2 regions of the Tenacibaculum sp. TB-56 genome follow, and region 1 is predicted to be linked to the other one. Evidence: riboswitches for the same ligand, from Rfam matches in the RefSeq annotation. Region 1 holds a riboswitch; the other holds the start of a gene.
What was found. A riboswitch is a leader RNA that binds a small molecule or an ion and turns the genes downstream of it on or off. The one in region 1 is predicted to bind cobalamin.
Positions count from the first base shown of each region.

Region 2: it holds a riboswitch for cobalamin, as region 1 does, so the genes downstream of both, AC3VI6_RS02610 (hypothetical protein) here and AC3VI6_RS11595 (TonB-dependent receptor plug domain-containing protein) in region 1, are expected to answer to the same signal.

Region 1 covers NZ_CM201367.1:2,413,457-2,422,650, forward strand. Annotated here, with positions in the region: gene AC3VI6_RS11565 (ABC transporter substrate-binding protein) at 1-876, opposite strand, end outside; gene cobC (alpha-ribazole phosphatase) at 888-1,415, opposite strand; gene AC3VI6_RS11575 (adenosylcobinamide-GDP ribazoletransferase) at 1,400-2,170, opposite strand; gene cobT (nicotinate-nucleotide--dimethylbenzimidazole phosphoribosyltransferase) at 2,173-3,210, opposite strand; gene AC3VI6_RS11585 (bifunctional adenosylcobinamide kinase/adenosylcobinamide-phosphate guanylyltransferase) at 3,214-3,717, opposite strand; gene AC3VI6_RS11590 (ABC transporter substrate-binding protein) at 3,819-4,757, shown strand; cobalamin riboswitch at 4,767-4,961, shown strand; gene AC3VI6_RS11595 (TonB-dependent receptor plug domain-containing protein) at 4,993-6,864, shown strand; gene AC3VI6_RS11600 (YncE family protein) at 6,868-7,938, shown strand; gene AC3VI6_RS11605 (thiol-disulfide oxidoreductase DCC family protein) at 8,002-8,415, opposite strand; gene AC3VI6_RS11610 (ABC transporter ATP-binding protein) at 8,565-9,194, shown strand, end outside.
Region 2 covers NZ_CM201367.1:539,120-548,313, forward strand. Annotated here, with positions in the region: gene trpD (anthranilate phosphoribosyltransferase) at 1-37, opposite strand, end outside; gene AC3VI6_RS02600 (anthranilate synthase component II) at 48-641, opposite strand; gene AC3VI6_RS02605 (anthranilate synthase component I family protein) at 731-2,122, opposite strand; gene AC3VI6_RS02610 (hypothetical protein) at 2,341-3,369, opposite strand; cobalamin riboswitch at 3,514-3,711, opposite strand; gene asnB (asparagine synthase B) at 3,963-5,624, shown strand; gene AC3VI6_RS02620 (hypothetical protein) at 5,864-6,391, shown strand; gene AC3VI6_RS02625 (helix-turn-helix domain-containing protein) at 6,558-7,667, shown strand; gene gyrB (DNA topoisomerase (ATP-hydrolyzing) subunit B) at 7,970-9,194, shown strand, end outside.

The DNA.
Region 1 (9,194 bases):
ACAGTTAAACCAAAAATCAGCGTGCTGTCCTTTTTCCAATACACTTTCAAAATTAAGTTGTAAGCTACCCGTTCCGCTAGTTTCTTTCCATAGGTAATTAAGGTTTGCATCGTTAAAAAAGGTAGCAATGAAACTTTCACCAGCAGGAACATTCCAAACATCTTTAAACATACTTCCAGATAAAACCGTAGGTTGTTTATCACTGTTTTTAGCAATTTCTTTTGCTTTTAAGTACTCTGTTTCTATGTTGGTAAAAATACTGTCTGCTTTTTTTTCTTTTCCGTATAAAGCTCCGAAGAATTTAATCCATTCCGCTCTTCCTAAAGGCGTTTCTTCTAACCAATCACCATTAAAAATCACAGGAACTCCCGTTTTTTTGATGTTTTGGTACAGTTTTGTGTTTGGATGCAAAGCAAAACCAATAACTAACTCAGGCTCTAAATCAATTAGTTTTTCGGTATTCATATCTTGTTCCAAACCTAATTCAACAATATTACCTTGGTCAATTCTTTTTCTTGTTCTTTTTGAAGAAACATATTTGGTATGCGGAAAACCAACAATAGTGTTTTCAGCATTCAAAAGTTCCAACATTGGAACGTGCGTAGTGCTGGTAACCACCATTTTTTCTACAGGAACTTTAATTTTATTTTTAGAAAGATCGGTTTTATCGGTAAGCGTATAAGAATATAGGTCGTGCGAGCTTTGAAAAGCCTTTTTGATCACTAATTTTTTTACTCCGTTTTCTGAAATAATATCAAACCCCTTGGCATATTTTACAGTACTTTTAGCAGGTATTTTTTCGGTAGTTTTTTTAGTTTCTTGCTTACATTGTGTAAAGAATACAAATAAGGAAAGAATAAATAAATAACGTTTCATAGTAATTTTTTTTATAGGTGGAAAGTTAACGTATCTCCGTAGTTTAGTTTTAATTCAAATGATTTTTCCAACGGAATTTCATTCATATAAGCCCAAAGACTTCTCATTACTCCCGCATGGGTAACGAGCACAACTTTTTGATGGTTTTTGGTTTTTAATTCGGTTAAAAAATCGGTAGTTCTATTGTGTAAATCGATATAAGATTCTCCGTTTTTAGCAGGAGTTTTTACAAAATTGTTCATCCAAATATCGAGTTCTTTTTTATCAATATCGTTCCATTTTTGGAGTTCCCAATCACCAAAATCAAGTTCTTTCAATCGGTTGTCAAAAATTACGTTAGCTGAAAGTTTTTCAGCCAAAAGCTTACAACGTTGTAAGGGACTGCTGTAATACGTTACATCAGCATCGTTAACAGGAACTTTTTTTAGAATACTGCTCACTTCTTCTTCAAAATTAGTTGTTACGTCAATATCTGCTTGACCATAGCATATACCTTTGGCAATATCAGGTGTGGTATGTCGTACTAAAATAACTTCCATAAGGCGAGTAGGCTTAGATAAAAAACAATTTCAGCTACTTGTTGCAAAGCACCCGCGCAATCTCCTGTTTGACCTCCAATCCATTTTTTAAAAAAGTGTCCCATGTACAAATAGGTGAGTAATAAGGGAAGTAATACTAAAAATATCATTGGTTTTTGAAAGAAAAATAAGGGAACTATTCCGAAAATACCTGATATGAGTAGCGATTTACTACTCATTTGTTGGGTGGTTGGTTTTATTTTAGAACTGTCAATATCTCTTACATAGTCATGTGTATATAATAAAACCGTAGCGATAAATCGGCTAATACTGTGTCCTGAAATAATTACTAAAATTAAATTAACGGATAGATTTTGTAAATGATACAAAGCTAAAAACTTTATAGCTAGGATAAAGAGCAAACCGCTTACTCCGAAAGTTCCTAGTCTGGAATCTTTCATAATGGTTAAAATCTTTTCTTTGGTCCATCCGCCACCAAAACCATCACATACATCGGCAAATCCATCTTCATGAAAAGCTCCTGTAATCCAAATAGAACTAATCATACTGATTACAATAGCAATATCCGTAGGAAAAATGTAAGAAGAAGCGAAATAAGTTAGTGCAGCAATGCTTCCGACTACAATTCCTACTAAAGAAAAATAACGACTGCTTTTGTTGAGTATTTCAGGGGAATGATCTACCCATTTAGGACACGGAATTCGTGTGAAAAATAATACAGCAGTTAAAAAATAATGGATTTGTCTTTTTATCATAACTAGGCTTCGCTAACATTGGCACTTTTAAAAGTAGCCATTTCGTTTAAAAAGTTTACACTCGATTGAATAATAGGAAATGCAACCGCACAACCTGTGCCTTCACCTAAACGTAAGCCTAAATTTAAAAGAGGTTCAGCATTTAAGAATTCTAACATTTTTTGATGCCCTTGTTCTCCTGAATTATGACAGAAAACACAATAATCTAAAATATCAGATTCCATTGCATGAGCCGCTAATAGGGCAGCAGTAACAATAAAACCATCAATAAGCAAGGTCATTTTTAAGGAAGCAGCTTCTAACATAGCACCACACATCATTACAATTTCAAATCCACCAAAAGCAGCCAAGGCTTCCATAGGTGTTGAAATAGAATCGGCGTGTAACTTATAGACTTCACATAACGTGTCGATTTTTGTTTGTAGTCCTTTATCATCCACTCCAGTACCTCTACCAACACATTTTTCAATAGGTCTATTGGTAAAATAACTCATTAATAAAGCTCCAGATGAAGTGTTGCTAATTCCCATTTCACCAAAACCAATAACATTACAACCTTCACTATACACCTTTCTTACCAATTGTCTTCCTTTTTCTAAAGCTTCTTGGCATTGTTCTGAGGTCATAGCTTTAGTAGTGCTATAATCTTGTGTCCCTTTTGCTACTTTAGCATCGGTAAGTTGAGGATGTGCTTCAAAATCAGCATTTACACCAGCATCTATAATGTTTAAAAGAATGTTATTCTGTTTACAAAATACATTAATAGCAGCACCTCCTTGCAAAAAGTTAAACACCATTTGTTGCGTAACCTCTTGTGGGTATGGACTCACTTTTCCTGTGGTAGCAATTCCATGATCTCCTGCAAAAACCATAATTGTAGGTTTTGATAACACAGGGGTAGTGGTATTTTGAATTAACCCCACTTGCATGGCAATTTTTTCTAAAGTACCTAAAGCACCAATTGGTTTGGTTTTGAAGTTGATTTCTTCTTGAAGTTCGCTCTGTAAATCTTTTGATAAGGGAGTTATTGTTGTTATCATGTTTTATTTTAAAGATAAAGGAAGTCCAGATACCATAAAAATGGCTTTATCAGCTAGTTTAGCTATGTGTTGATTCGTCCAGCCTTGTAGTTGTGTGAATTTTCTTCCAGATTCAGAATTGGCATGTAGTCCCATACCAATTTCATTAGAAATGATGATAATATTAGCATCAATTTCCACCAACTTGTTGATTTCTTCTTTAGCAATTTTTAGTACCTTTTCAACATCATATTTTGTATCTACAAAGAAGTTTGTTAGCCATAGTGTAACACAATCAACAACTACGGTTTGTTTTTCAGAAATTACTTTACTTAACCATTTTTCTTCTTCAATAGTGGTCCAATGTTCGTCTCTATCAGAAACATGCCTGTCTACTCGTTGTTGAAAGTCTTCATCCCAAATACGAGAAGTAGCTAGGTAAATAGGAGTGTCAGATAAAGATTCGGCTAGCTTTTGAGCATAGCTACTTTTACCTGAGCGTTCACCTCCTGAGATATAATATATCATGAAATAGCATTTTATATTGACACAAAGATTGGAAAGATTTTTAATAAAAAACAAATTAAAATAGAGAACTGTTTATTTTTGCTTAACTAAAACCACGAATTATGACAGTATCTTCTTTTATGCCAGCAGTAACTCAGATGATTTATGACATGGGGTTACAAGATTATTTAAACGGAATTACTTTTGAGTGTCCAGAAGTAGCTTTACAAGAAAAAGAAGTAGCTGTTCGATATAAGTTAGAAGGAAAAGTGTTAACGAGTAAAGAAATAACGGCTATTTTTTCTAAAACCAAGGCAGAAGGGAAGACCTTGTATTATGTAGATGAACCTGTTTTAGAAAGTATAGCTCCTGATATTGTTTTTACACAAGATGTATGTGATGTTTGCCAGATAGATACAGAATCTGTGGCAAAATCAGTTTATAAATTACCTAAGGTTCCTGAATTAATTTCGATAACTCCCAACTCGTTAGAAGATGTTTTTGAGAATGCATTAACCATTGCAAAAGCTATGAAGCAGGAAGCAATAGGAGAGGCGTATGTAAGTGGATTGAAAAAGCGTATTTATGACATTGTAGATGTGCAACGTGAACACAGAATCCAATCGAAAAGTGTAATGTTATTAGAGTGGATTGATCCGTTGTTTAATTGCGGACACTGGATTCCTCATCAAATAGGGTATGCAGGTGGAATTGATTTGTTATCGCACCCATCAGGAGATAGTATTGTAATTTCTTGGGATAAAATTGTAAAATACGATCCAGAGGTATTGATTATCGCTCCATGTGGATACGGAATTGAGAGAACACTTGAAGATATGAAGTTTTTAGAAGAGAGAGAAGAATGGGCGTCTTTAAGAGCTGTAAAAAACAAACAAGTATATATTGCTGACTTTGCCATGTTTACACAATCTTCTGCAGGGACTTTAGTAGAAGGAATTGAATGTTTAGCAAAAATGATTCATCCAACTTATTATACACTACCAGAGAACTTAAAAACAAAATTCGCAAAATATCATGATTTGATGGTTGCTAATTTGTAAGAATACTATACATTTGCCGTGATTTTTGGTTTTTCTTTAATCATCTATTAAAGAGAATTAAAAGGGAATTCGGTGCAAAACCGAAGCTGTTCCCGCAACTGTAAGCTATTAAGCTTGTAACAATTACTCAAACCACTGTTTTTTAAATGGGAAGGTATGTTACAAGACGCAAGCCAGGAGACCTGCCAATTATTTTAATTTAATTAAAACTTTCGGGATAAAAGTTTGGTAGAATATGGCTAAAAAAGTATTTACATTTTTTTCTTTTTTTTATGTGCTTGTTCTGGTAGGACAAAATGATACAATTTCTTATCGATTAGATGAAGTTATTATCAATGCTACAAAAAAATTAAAAGAAAACTCTATAGGTCAGCATGTGGTTAGTCTTTCAGATTCTGTGTTGACAAGAAATATTGAGTCTTTTACTGATTTAATAAGATACAATTCATCAATTTATTTAAAGGAGTACGGAAAAGGAGGTACAAGTTCTGTAAGCTTTAGAGGTACAAGTGCTTCCAATACAGCTGTTGTATGGAACGGAATCAATATAAATTCTATAAATAATGGTCAAACAGGATTTAATTCTTTAACAGTAAGCTTAAATGACGCAATTGATGTAAGAAAAGGAGGAGGAAGTATAGAATATGGTTCAGGAGCAATAGGAGGAACGGTGCATTTAAATGATGTTTTAAATTATACAGAAGAGTTTAAAGTAAATAATCAATTTGTACTAACAGGAGGGAGTTACAATACATTCAATTCTCTTTTTAAGTCAAAAATCTCCAATTCAAAGTATAGTATAGGAGTGGGAGTTTCTAGAAATTCTTCAGAAAACGATTTTAAATTGTTCGATTCTAAGTACAGAAATACCAATGGAGCTTATGAAAACTATGGAATTAACTTAGGTTTCGGTTATAAATTCAATAATCAATCTGAATTAAAATTTTATAGTACAAGTTTTTCTGGCGAGCGTCATTTCTCAGGAACATTACCTAATCCAACTTCAGCAAGAGAAAAATATATAGACTCTAACCAAAGAAACTTATTGGTGTATGGTTTTAAAAAAGGAAAGTTAGAGCAAGAAATTAAGCTAGCATATTTAACACAGAAGTATCAATATTTCTCTAATAAATTTTCTGATAATTTTAATTATGGAAAATCGAGAAGAGTAATAGCATCGTACAACCTGAACTATAAACTTCCTAGAATTAAAGCAAAGATTTCGTCTTTTTCAGAGTATGAATCTGCTTTTGGTAGTACAGATGTAATTAAAGAGAAAAATAGAGAACAGTTTTCTCAGTATCTTGTTTATACACAAGATATACATAAAAAAATCTCTTTTAATGTTAAGTTAAGAAAGGATTTTAATTCTGATTATAAGGTTCCGTTTGTTTATGCTGCTGGCATAAAAGTAACACCTATTTCAAAATGGTATGTAAGAGTTAACGGATCGAAAAATTATAGAGTACCAACATATAACGACTTGTTTTGGCCAGGGCAAGGAAATGAAAATTTAATCCCAGAAACCTCTATTCAAGGAGAGGTAGGGTTAGGCTACTCAAACAAAGGTTTAAACTTTGATGTTGGAGCTTATATGATTAATACAGAAGATAAAATTGTATGGACTCCTTCTGGCGATCCAAACAGACCAGGAGTTTGGACTCCAATCAATTTAAATGAAACTCAGAACAAAGGTATAGAAGCTAGTTTGAGTTATAAAGTTCAAATAGGAGAATATAAATTTAATGCAAGCTCTAATTACTCTTATGTTTTAGCGAAAGACAGCGAGACAGACAAGTATTTAACTTTTGTGCCTAAACATTTGTTGAATAATAACTTATCGGTAAACTATAAAAAAGTGAATTTGTTTGCTCAGTCACTTTTTAATGGAACTGTGTATACTACAGAAGACAATTCTAATGATTTTGTTGTTCCTAGCTTTTTTATAGTTAATGTGGGGACTGAGTATGAAATCCTTCAAACTCAAAAAAAACAATTACTATTAGGTATTAAGGTAAACAATGTATTAGGAGAGAAGTATATGGTTATGCCTAGGAGGCCTATGCCACAAAGAAATTTTAACATAAACATCAATTATAAATTTTAACAAATGAAAATAACTAAATTATTAGGAGTATTATTCTTAGGAGGTATCCTTTTTACATCATGTAGTGATGATGAAGCACCTAGTTCACCTAAAGTAGATTATGGAAACGGAATTTTGATAAGTGGTGAAGGTACTCAATCTGTTTCAGGGTCTGTTACTTTTGTATCTAACGATTTATCAGTTGTAGAGAATACAATTTATAAAAAAGTAAATAATGCTGAGTTTGGAGAGTACGTTCAGTCTATAGCATTTGACGACGATAGAGCTTATATAGTAGCTGATAACCAAAATACAGTAACAGTAGTAGATAAAAATACTTTTGAGAAGGCAGGAATCATTACAACAGGGTTATCAACACCAAGATATATGACTGTAGTAGGTAATAAAGGTTATGTAACTAACTGGGGAGCTACAGATAACGATAACGATGATTTTGTTGCAATTGTAGATTTAAACTCTTTAGTAGTAGAAGAAAAAGTAGAAGTAGCTTTAGGGCCAGAAAGAATTATTGCTAAAGACGGGAAATTATATGTTTCTCACTTAGGAGCATTCGGATCTAACAACAAAGTAGTTGTAATTGATATCGCTACAAAATCAGTAGTAAAAGAAATAACAGTTAAAGACAATCCAGATGAATTGTATTTAGACAGTTTAGGTAATTTAGTAGTTTTATCTCAAGGAAATACCGTTTATGATGAAAACTGGAATGTAATAGAAAATACATTAGCTGCCATTTCTTTTATAAATACAGCTAGTAATGAAGTTGTTTCAGAATTAGTATTCAATGAAGGAGAGCACCCTTCTCAAATGGTTTTAGAAGGTAATGATATTTATTACAATTTAGGAAATAGCATTTATAAAACAGATGTGAATGCTACTACTTTACCCGCATCTGAATTGTTCATTACAGATGCAGGATACCTTTATGGTTTAGGAGTAAGGAATAACGAAGTTTTTGTATTAGATGCTAACTTTTCAGGTAATAGTAAATTGGATATTTATGATTTATCAGCTAAAACTAAAAAAGATACGAAAGAAGTTGCTTTAGGAGCTTCAAAAATTTATTTTAATTAAGTCGTCCTCGAAAAAGGGAAATATTGCTATGTATAAGCTCACCAATTTGGTGAGCTTATTTTTTTATAAAAACTTTTCTTGGATTTCTTTAGAAGGAATCATACAAGCTTCTTTTTTTCCAAACCACTTGTAACGATTTTTAGCAATGTAATCGTATACAATGTTTCTGAGAGCCTCTGGAAAGACCAAAACAACTTGCGTTAATTTCCATATTCCGCCAAAATCATTCATAATTTTTAAGGCAGCAGTAGATTTAATATAATAAGCAACTGAAGGTTCATATAAAATAATAGAATCTATTTTTGACGTATCAACTCCTAGGTATTTAGTAATTTCCTTTCCTATGTCAGATTGAAGAGAGGTAAAAACAAACTGATTTTTAGTGTCATACTTTATTACTTTTAGCACACTATCGTTGCAGAAATTACACACACCATCAAATAAGATTACTTTTTTATTGCTAGGTATATTGTTCATTTATAGGTTTTTGTAAAAAAATAAAAGATTATATTGTAACATTATTCAAAAGTAAGCGTCTTGTAAGAAAGTAAATAGCGATTTAACAATACTTTAGGAAGTAATTAGGTAAATCAGTATGTACTTTTATTTAAAAATTAACTAAAACTATGATTCGAATAGAAAATCTTCACAAATCTTATCCTATAGGAAAAGACTCACTTCATGTTTTAAAGGGATTGAATTTACATATAAAAGAAGGAGAATTTGTATCTATTATGGGATCTTCAGGTTCTGGTAAGTCTACCTTATTAAATATCGTAGGTTTGTTAGATACGCATGATGAAGGAAAATACTACTTAAACGGACAGTTAATTGAAAACTTAAATGAAAAGAAGGCTGCAGTATTGCGTAATAAATTTTTAGGTTTTGTTTTTCAATCATTTAACCTAATTTCATATAAAACTGCTTTAGAAAATGTTGCTTTACCATTATATTATAAAGGTATAGGAAGAAAAGAACGTTTAGAAATAGCTATGGAATATCTAGAAAAAGTTGGTTTAAAAGACTGGGCAAATCATTTACCAAATGAACTTTCTGGAGGTCAAAAGCAGCGTGTAGCTATTGCTAGAGCATTGGCAACAAAACCTAAAGTTGTATTAGCTGATGAGCCAACAGGAGCATTAGATTCTGCAACAACCGATTCTGTAATGGACTTGTTGACAGAGATTAATAATGAAGGAATGACCGTTTTTGTAATTACCCACGAGGAGGAAGTAGCTGAACAAACTAATAGAATT
Region 2 (9,194 bases), 890 kb from region 1:
GTTTTTGTTCAAATAGGGTGTTTAGTATTTTTTTCATGTCAATGGCTTTAAGCTTTTGGCTTTTGGCTTTCGGCAAAAGCAATAAAATTCTGAAGCATCTTTTTTCCATCTGGAGTTAAAATGCTTTCTGGATGAAACTGTACTGCTTCAATGGCAAACTCTTTATGACGTAATGCCATAATTCCTCCATCTTCATCAATTGCTGTCACCTCTAATTCCTCTGGAAAATTAGTATGAGAAGCAATCCACGAATGGTAACGAGCTGCTTCAAATGTTTCTGGAATATCTTTAAAAGTGACTGTATCGCTTTTAGTTACTTTCATTTCTGTAGCAACTCCGTGAAAAACCTCATTTAAATTTTCTAGCTCGCCTCCAAAAACTTCAGTAATTGCTTGCAAACCTAAACAGACTCCAAAAATTGGAATTTTACCTGCATACGTTTTTATGGTTTCTTTTAAAATACCTGCTTCATCAGGAATTCCTGGTCCTGGCGAAAGAATAATAGCATCATAATTTTTAATTTCTTCAACAGAAATTTCATCATTACGATATACATCAGGTAACTTTCCTGTGATATCTTCTACATAATGTACCAGATTGTAGGTAAATGAGTCGTAATTATCTAAAATTAGTATGTTCATGTTGTTAGTTTTTAAAGTTTGAATGTTGAAAGTTTATCAAGTTTTATATAATTACAACTTTTTACTTTATAAACATTCAACTTTTATACTTATATGTTTTCTGCTAACACTAATGCTTTTTTTAATGCTGCTAATTTGTTATTTACTTCTTGTAGTTCGTTTTCTTCTTTTGAATTAATTACAATTCCTGCTCCTGCTTGATAAAACAAAGTATTATTTTTACTCACAAAAGAACGAATCGCAATGGCTTGATTTACATTTCCGTTTAAACCGATAAACCCTACACATCCACCATAAAATCCACGAGTTTGATTTTCATAGGTATCAATTAATTCCATGGCTTTGTATTTTGGAGCTCCACTTAATGTTCCTGCAGGAAACGTATCTCCTACAATTTCTATCGGATTTCCTGTAATCTTTCCTGTCACTGTTGACACCAAATGAATTACATGACTAAAATACTGTACTTCTTTATAGGTTTCCACAGTTACGTTAGTGGCGTGTTTACTTAAATCGTTTCGTGCTAAATCAACCAGCATTACATGTTCTGCATTTTCCTTTGGATCATTCGCCAACTCTTTCGCTAACTTTCTATCTTTCTCATCATCTCCTGTCCTTCTGAAAGTTCCTGCAATTGGATTGATTACTGCCTGACCTTCATCAATTTTAATTTGTGCTTCTGGTGAAGACCCCATCAACTTAAAACTTCCGTAATCAAAATAGAATAAATAAGGTGACGGATTAATGGAACGCAAAGCTCTATACACATTAAATTCATCCCCTCTAAACTGTTGTTGAAATTGACGTGATAACACCAACTGAAAAACATCTCCTCTCTTGCAGTGTTCTTTTGCTTTTACTACATTCTGCTTAAATTCTTCATCTGTAATGTTAGAAGTTTCTTCTCCTTGAAAAGTAAAATCATATTGAGCAAACGATTGAGAATTTACCAAGTTTTCAATTTCTGATAATCGAGACTCTTCTCCTTCTGGTATGTTTTCTATCAAAATCATTTCATTTTTAAAATGATTGATAGCCACAATAAATCGGAAAAAACTGTATTGTAATAATGGGATATTAGAAGGCGATTTTTTTGAGTTAAACTTTATGGTTTCAAAATATTGAACCGCATCAAAAGTGGTGTACCCATACAGTCCGTTGAATGATTTGATTTCTTCTGAACAATCTACTTCAATCAAATTACTGTATACATCAAACTTTTCATAAAAATCTCTTTGTATAGATTCTCTTTTCTTTTCTTCTTTTTTATAAAACAATAACAGTTCATCATTTTCTGCCTTAATTGTCACCAAAGGTTCTATACATAAAAATGAATAGCTATTTTCTTTACTGTGATAATCAGAACTTTCTAACAGCAAACTATTTGCATACTTATCTCTTGTTCTTAAGTACAAACTTACTGGCGTAACCATATCTGCCAATTGTTTTTTTGCTATCGTTTTAAATTTTATTTTTTTCATTTTAGTTTTTGATGTATAAAAACAAAAAAGGCTTATCATGAGATAAGCCTTTTCGTTGTATTATAGATATAACAAGATGGTCTCACTAACGTAAGTTATGAGTTTTCCACCACCAGTTATTTAATTGTTGATTCATCATTATGGCACAAATGTATAAAGTGATTTTGAATTGACAAATTTTTTTAGATTAAAAAAATTAGCTCGTAACAAAAAGCAAATTAGTTAATTGAAAAATCTTCTTTAGAAAAGAATATATCTATAGGTGAATTCCCTACTCCTTTTACCGTTTTAAAAACAGAAGTATCATCGTTATAAATTACTAACATACTTTTATCTGTATCAAAAAAATCTTCTGCTCCTAAAACATATATTTTTCCTGTTGTAGGATGCTCTCTTACGATGGTAGTAAGCATCACTCCATCCATCATCGGGTTTACAAACTCTGTTGCTTCTTTACTCTCTGTATTAAACCGATGAATTGAACCTGTATTCACCTCAACCCAATAAATAGTATTACTTGAAGAGTTCATTGTAAGCATGCTTGTTTTATACAAATTAACCCCATCTAGAGTAACTGTTTCTGCTACAGAATAATCATTAGCAAGACTTACAAATTGTGCTTTTTCTCCTACTCTTTTTTCAGTTCCAACCCAAATTTGGTTGTTCTTATCTTTTAAAATTCCTGAAATAACATCTTCAAATGTTACTGCTGTTTTTAATGACCTATCTTTAAGGTTTAATACTTTCAACTCTTTATCGTCAGCAATTAACATATTTTCACCATCTACTAAAAGTCCCGACTTAGAAAACAATACCTTATCTGAAATTCCTTCTATTTTATCTTTTATGCCTTCATTTATATTGAAAAATGACAAACTGTATGTTTTGCTTCTTCCACTTCCAGCAGTTGAAATCATTAACCCTTCAGTTTCAGAAAACATTGTTAAATACGAAGGATCAGTAACTGCGGAAGTTGTTACTACTTTTTCTACAGCTAAATTTTGCAAATCAAATTTTGTAACAAAATCAGGACCTGATTGTGATACTGTAAATAGTTTGCTTTCATATTCTGAAAAAGAAATTGTGTTTTTATTTAACGATTCATACACATTAGGTGTATAAATCTGATCTTCATCTAAGTGCCCAATTACTGTTCCTTCACCTTCATAACCTACAATAAAAGAATTATCATAAATTGGAGTTGGTTCATGTTCTGTTGAATCACTTGAACAAGAAAAAAATGTCATAAATAGACATAACAATGCAATACTGTATATACGTATCATCTTTATAATTAATTTAAAATTTCAGAAAATAAAAACACTTCCAAACATTAAACTTTTTAAATGCTTGTGTGTATTATTGTTCATCCTCTTAATCCCGAAAGGACAACAACAAATAAAATTTTGGCAGGTCTCCTGACTAACATCTTATTACTACCTTCCCGTAAAAAAACAGTGGTGTAAGAAATAATAAGTATCTACTTAAAATAGACGTAGCTTACAGTTGCGGGTACAGTTTAGGATTTTCACCTAATTCCCTTTTAATTTTCTTTTCTTCAAAGAAAAACCGCGGCAAATATATTTTAGTCTAGCTAAAGAATCATAAACTTTAACAATAATAATCTGTATCTGTCTTACTTCTTCAACCTAACTTTATACACATCAACCTTTTGCTAAAAAAATCAAACAACAATAACTTTTATCTTAAAAAACAATTACAAATAACCCTTATTTTTTAGTTTTAAGTTTAAAATTAAAACTGAAAATAAAAATATCATTTACACAAAACAACATGATTAGTTTATTTGCATTGCAATAATTAATTAAAAACAGAAATTATGTGTGGAATTGTATGTGCGTTTGATTTAAAACAACCTTCAGATATATTAAGACCTCAAATTTTAGAAATGGCTAAAAAAGTTCGTCATAGAGGTCCAGATTGGAGTGGTATTTATAGTGATGAAAAAGCAATAATGGCTCACGAGCGACTAGCTATTGTTGATCCTGCTTCAGGACAACAACCTCTATTTAGTTACGACCGTAGATTTGTGTTAGCTGCTAATGGAGAAATATACAACCACAAAGAGATTAGAAAACAGTTAAAACAACAACACGAATTCTTAACACAATCTGATTGCGAAGTTATCTTAGCTTTATACAAAGAAAAAGGTGTTGAGTTTTTAGACGACCTAAACGGAATTTTCGGTTTTGCAGTATACGACTCTATGACCGACGAATATTTAGTAGCTCGTGACCATATGGGAATCATTCCTTTATATATGGGATGGGATAAACACGGAACTTTTTATGTTGCTTCTGAGCTTAAAGCTTTAGAGGGAGTTTGTAACAAAATTGAAGTTTTTCCTCCTGGACATTATTACACTCGTGAAGATGGATTACAAAGATGGTATTCTCGTGATTGGATGGAGTATGAAGCTGTTAAAGATAACCAAACATCTATTGATGAAGTACGTGATGCTTTAGAAGCCGCAGTTCACCGTCAATTAATGAGTGATGTACCTTACGGAGTTTTATTATCTGGAGGACTAGATTCTTCTATCACCTCAGCTATTGCTAAAAAATATGCTGCTAAACGTATAGAATCAGATGATAAAGATGCTGCATGGTATCCGCAACTACATTCATTTTCTGTGGGATTAGACGGATCTCCTGATTTGGCTGCTGCAAAAAAGGTATCAGAACATATAGGCACTATTCATCATGAAATTACCTTTACCATTCAAGAAGGGTTGGATGCTATAAAAGATGTAATCTACAACTTAGAAACTTATGACATCACTACTGTTCGCGCTTCTACGCCTATGTATTTAATGGCTCGTGTAATTAAATCAATGGGAATAAAAATGGTCTTATCTGGTGAAGGCGCTGACGAACTTTTTGGAGGTTATTTATACTTCCACAAAGCACCAGATGCTGAAGAATTCCATAAAGAAACAGTACGAAAATTAGATAAGTTATATCAGTACGATTGTTTACGTGCCAACAAAAGTTTAATGGCTTGGGGAATTGAAGGACGTGTTCCGTTCTTAGATAAAGAATTTATGGATGTTGCAATGCGTATTAACCCTGAAGACAAAATGATCAACGGAGAACGTATGGAAAAATGGGTATTACGTAAAGCCTTTGAAAGTTATTTACCAAAAGAAGTAGCTTGGAGACAAAAAGAACAATTCTCTGACGGAGTTGGCTATAACTGGATTGATACTTTAAAACAAGTAGTTGAAACCGCCGTTACCGATGAAATGATGGAAAACGCTGCACACCGTTTCCCTACTCAAACACCTAGAGCAAAAGAAGAATATTACTACCGTTCAATTTTCGAAGAGCATTTCCCTAGCGAGGCTGCTGCTTTAACGGTACCTTCAGTACCATCTATTGCATGTAGCACCCCTACAGCACTAGCTTGGGATGAAAGCTTTCAAAACCAAAACGAACCTTCAGGTAGAGCTATTAAAGCTGTACACGAAGACGCTTACTAAGAAATATCTTAGTTTAAATTTTAGTTGTGTAAAAATCTCGCTTAGGCGAGATTTTTCTTTTTTACCAATCTTAATACTTTGTTAAACCTTATTTTAAAACTTCCTCTTTAATCATTTTTAATAGTAAAATGAACAATTTTAATATTCCTATCTAAGCCTAGTCCTTAATTTTGTTACACCCTTAAATTAACCATTGCTCACACTCCTTAATTAATTATTTAACCATAAAACTTAGCACCATGAAAAAATTAGTATTTGGTTTACTTTTTCTAGGTCTTACCAGCCTAGTTTATTCCCAAAATGATGTTCAAAAGAACATTATTTTAGAACCCGTTACCATTAAACCTTTAAATTTAAGTTATCTTAAAGAAGTTCAACATGAAGACACACCTGAATTAGTTGTAAACTTACAAAACGAAGCAGCTAGGTATGACATTACAGAGTTACCTATATTCGACAGAGAGTTTGAGGCTTATGAAGTTATTTTTAAGACCAAAAAAGAAGGAGGAACCTCAGGGTTAATTACTGCTACTTATGATTCTAACGGAAAAATCATGAGTTCTATAGAGCGTTATAAAAACATTCTACTTCCAAAAACAGTTAGAGACGCTATTAACAACAAATATCCTGGATGGATTATACATAAAGACATATTTCTTGTTACCTACAGAGATGACAGGAAAGCTAAACAAGTCTTTAAAGTTCAAATAAGAAAAGATGGGGATAAGAAAAACTTAAAGCTAGACTACGACGGAAACATCCACTAAACTAACAACTACTTAAACTTGACTTTACAAGGTAAAATTAAAAAAGCATTTGGTAGCATTACCATATGTTTTTTTAATTTAAAGGTTTCTCCTTATTAAAAACAAGCTTTTACCTCTTTAACAGCAAGTTAACAAAAAGAACACTAAGCATTTGTTAACTTTACATATGTCTGTTTATTTAATTCAACATATAACTAAGAATAAAACAGCAGTTGACTTAGCTATTGCTTTTTATTCTAAACTTCAACTAACACTTTTCAAAAAATGCATTAATTGTTGGGTTGATTACAAAAAAAACAGTGTGTTTTTTCTAATAAAAGCTACCGATAAAAAGTCTATAAAAAGCTTGTATTACAAATCTATAAACATACAACCCTATAAAATTACTTCGGTTAATAGACATTTAGCTTATGCGCTTTTAAAAAGAGAACAACAACTTAAAACAATACAGTCTGAAACTCATTACAATTCAAATAAACATTCTATTCTATTTTTAGCAAAAACATTTAATAAGAAAACACTAATATGTAAACTTCAAGAAAGTAACGCTAAAAATGTTTTATTATATAAAAAAACAATTATTGAAAACTTAATTAACTCTTACGAAGGCTATCAAATTAAAACCAAAGAAGAAGGTTTTTTAGCCTCTTTTACTTCTTATAAAAAAGCAATTGACTGCTCTATTGCTATTCAAAAAAAGCTCTATAAAAGAATCGATTGTTTTCCTATTAAAATTATACTTTTTCCTAACAAAAACAACCAAGTAAGCATTGCTTCTACTGCAAATATTAATAGACTAATTGAATTTCTTTATTTTCTAAAAACAAAAAAACAACTTATTATTTCATCACAAATAGAAAATTTAAACACTTATTCAGAACATATAGATTGTAAGCAAAACAATGCCTACTTAAAACTAAACCCCGAAACTGAAAACTTTTTACATTCTTTACTAGATGTAATCTCAAAAAATTATCAAAACCCTCATTTTAATATCCCTAACATTGCTTCATTAATGATGATGTGTAAAACCAAACTATATAGAAATTGTAAAGCAATTACAGGAAAATCTATCAATCAAATATTAAAAGAATTCAGACTTATAAAATCTGTCAATTCAATTACAGATGGCATATCAGACATTAATCAAACCTCTATAGATGTTGGCTTTAGCAGCTCTTCTTATTTTTCAAATTGTTTTAAAAAGGAATATGGAATTTCTCCTACAACTTTATTAAAACAACAACAAGAGTTTAGTATACCGTTTTACATCTAAAACGCAACCTTTTTTACTCTTTTACTACTAAATTCATTTTCAACCCAACTCATTAAATGACTTTTAAGCCACTTTTCTAAAGTCTACTTTCTGCATCAAGTACAAAAACATAAAACACACTGTTTAAACTCATTTTTAAGCGTTTTAACACGTTTTTAGCTTTTTAACAAATGTTAATAATTCTAACTCAAAAACGCTTAAAAACTTTATTTTGAGGTTAAAAAATCGTAAATTTGTAAGACTACAAAAGTCGCTTTCGGGCGATTTTTTCATGAAAGAACTTTAATTTAATTCACTTGATAATGAGCGAAGAAAAAAAACATAATTATTCTGCCGATAGTATTCAAGCGCTAGAGGGAATGGAGCACGTACGTATGCGTCCGTCCATGTATATTGGTGATGTTGGTGTACGTGGTTTACACCACTTAGTATACGAGGTAGTAGATAACTCTATTGATGAAGCTTTAGCAGGGCATTGTGATACGATTTCGGTAGATATTAACGAAGATAACTCTATTACTGTTCGCGATAACGGTCGTGGTATTCCTGTTGGTTTACATAAAAAAGAAGGTGTCTCTGCTCTTGAAGTTGTAATGACCAAAATTGGTGCTGGTGGTAAGTTTGACAAAGATTCATATAAAGTATCTGGAGGTTTACACGGGGTTGGAGTATCGTGTGTTAACGCACTTTCTGATCACTTAAAAGCAACCGTATACAGAGAAGGAAAAGTTTGGCAACAAGAATACGAACGCGGTAAATCGTTATACCCTGTAAAAACTATTGGTGAAACTGATATTACGGGTACTGAAGTTACCTTTTTACCTGACAGATCTATCTTTCAGCAAACCATCGTGTACAATTATGATACCTTAGCTACTCGTATGCGCGAATTAGCATACTTAAACAAAGGTATTACCATTACACTTACCGATAAACGTGAACAAGATGATGAAGGAAATGACATTTCAGAAGTTTTCCATTCTACAGAAGGTTTATCAGAATTTGTAAAGTTCTTAGACGGAACAAGAACACAAATTATTCAAGATGTAATTGCTATGGAAGGAGAGAAAAACGGAATTCCTGTTGAAGTAGCAATGGTATACAACGATTCGTATGCTGAAAATCTACACTCTTATGTAAACAACATCAACACACACGAAGGAGGTACCCACTTATCTGGTTTCCGTCGTGGATTAACAAATACTTTAAAAAAGTATGCGGATGATTCTGGTTTGCTTAAAAATGTAAAATTTGAGATTTCAGGAGATGATTTCCGTGAAGGATTAACTGCCATAGTATCGGTAAAAGTTGCTGAACCTCAGTTCGAAGGACAAACTAAAACCAAATTAGGTAACCGTGAAGTAACTTCAGCTGTATCACAAGCAGTATCTGAAATGTTAACAGATTACTTAGAGGAAAATCCGAATGATGCTAAAACCATTGTACAAAAAGTAATTTTAGCAGCACAAGCACGTCACGCAGCTCGTAAAGCTCGCGAAATGGTGCAACGTAAAACTGTGATGAGTA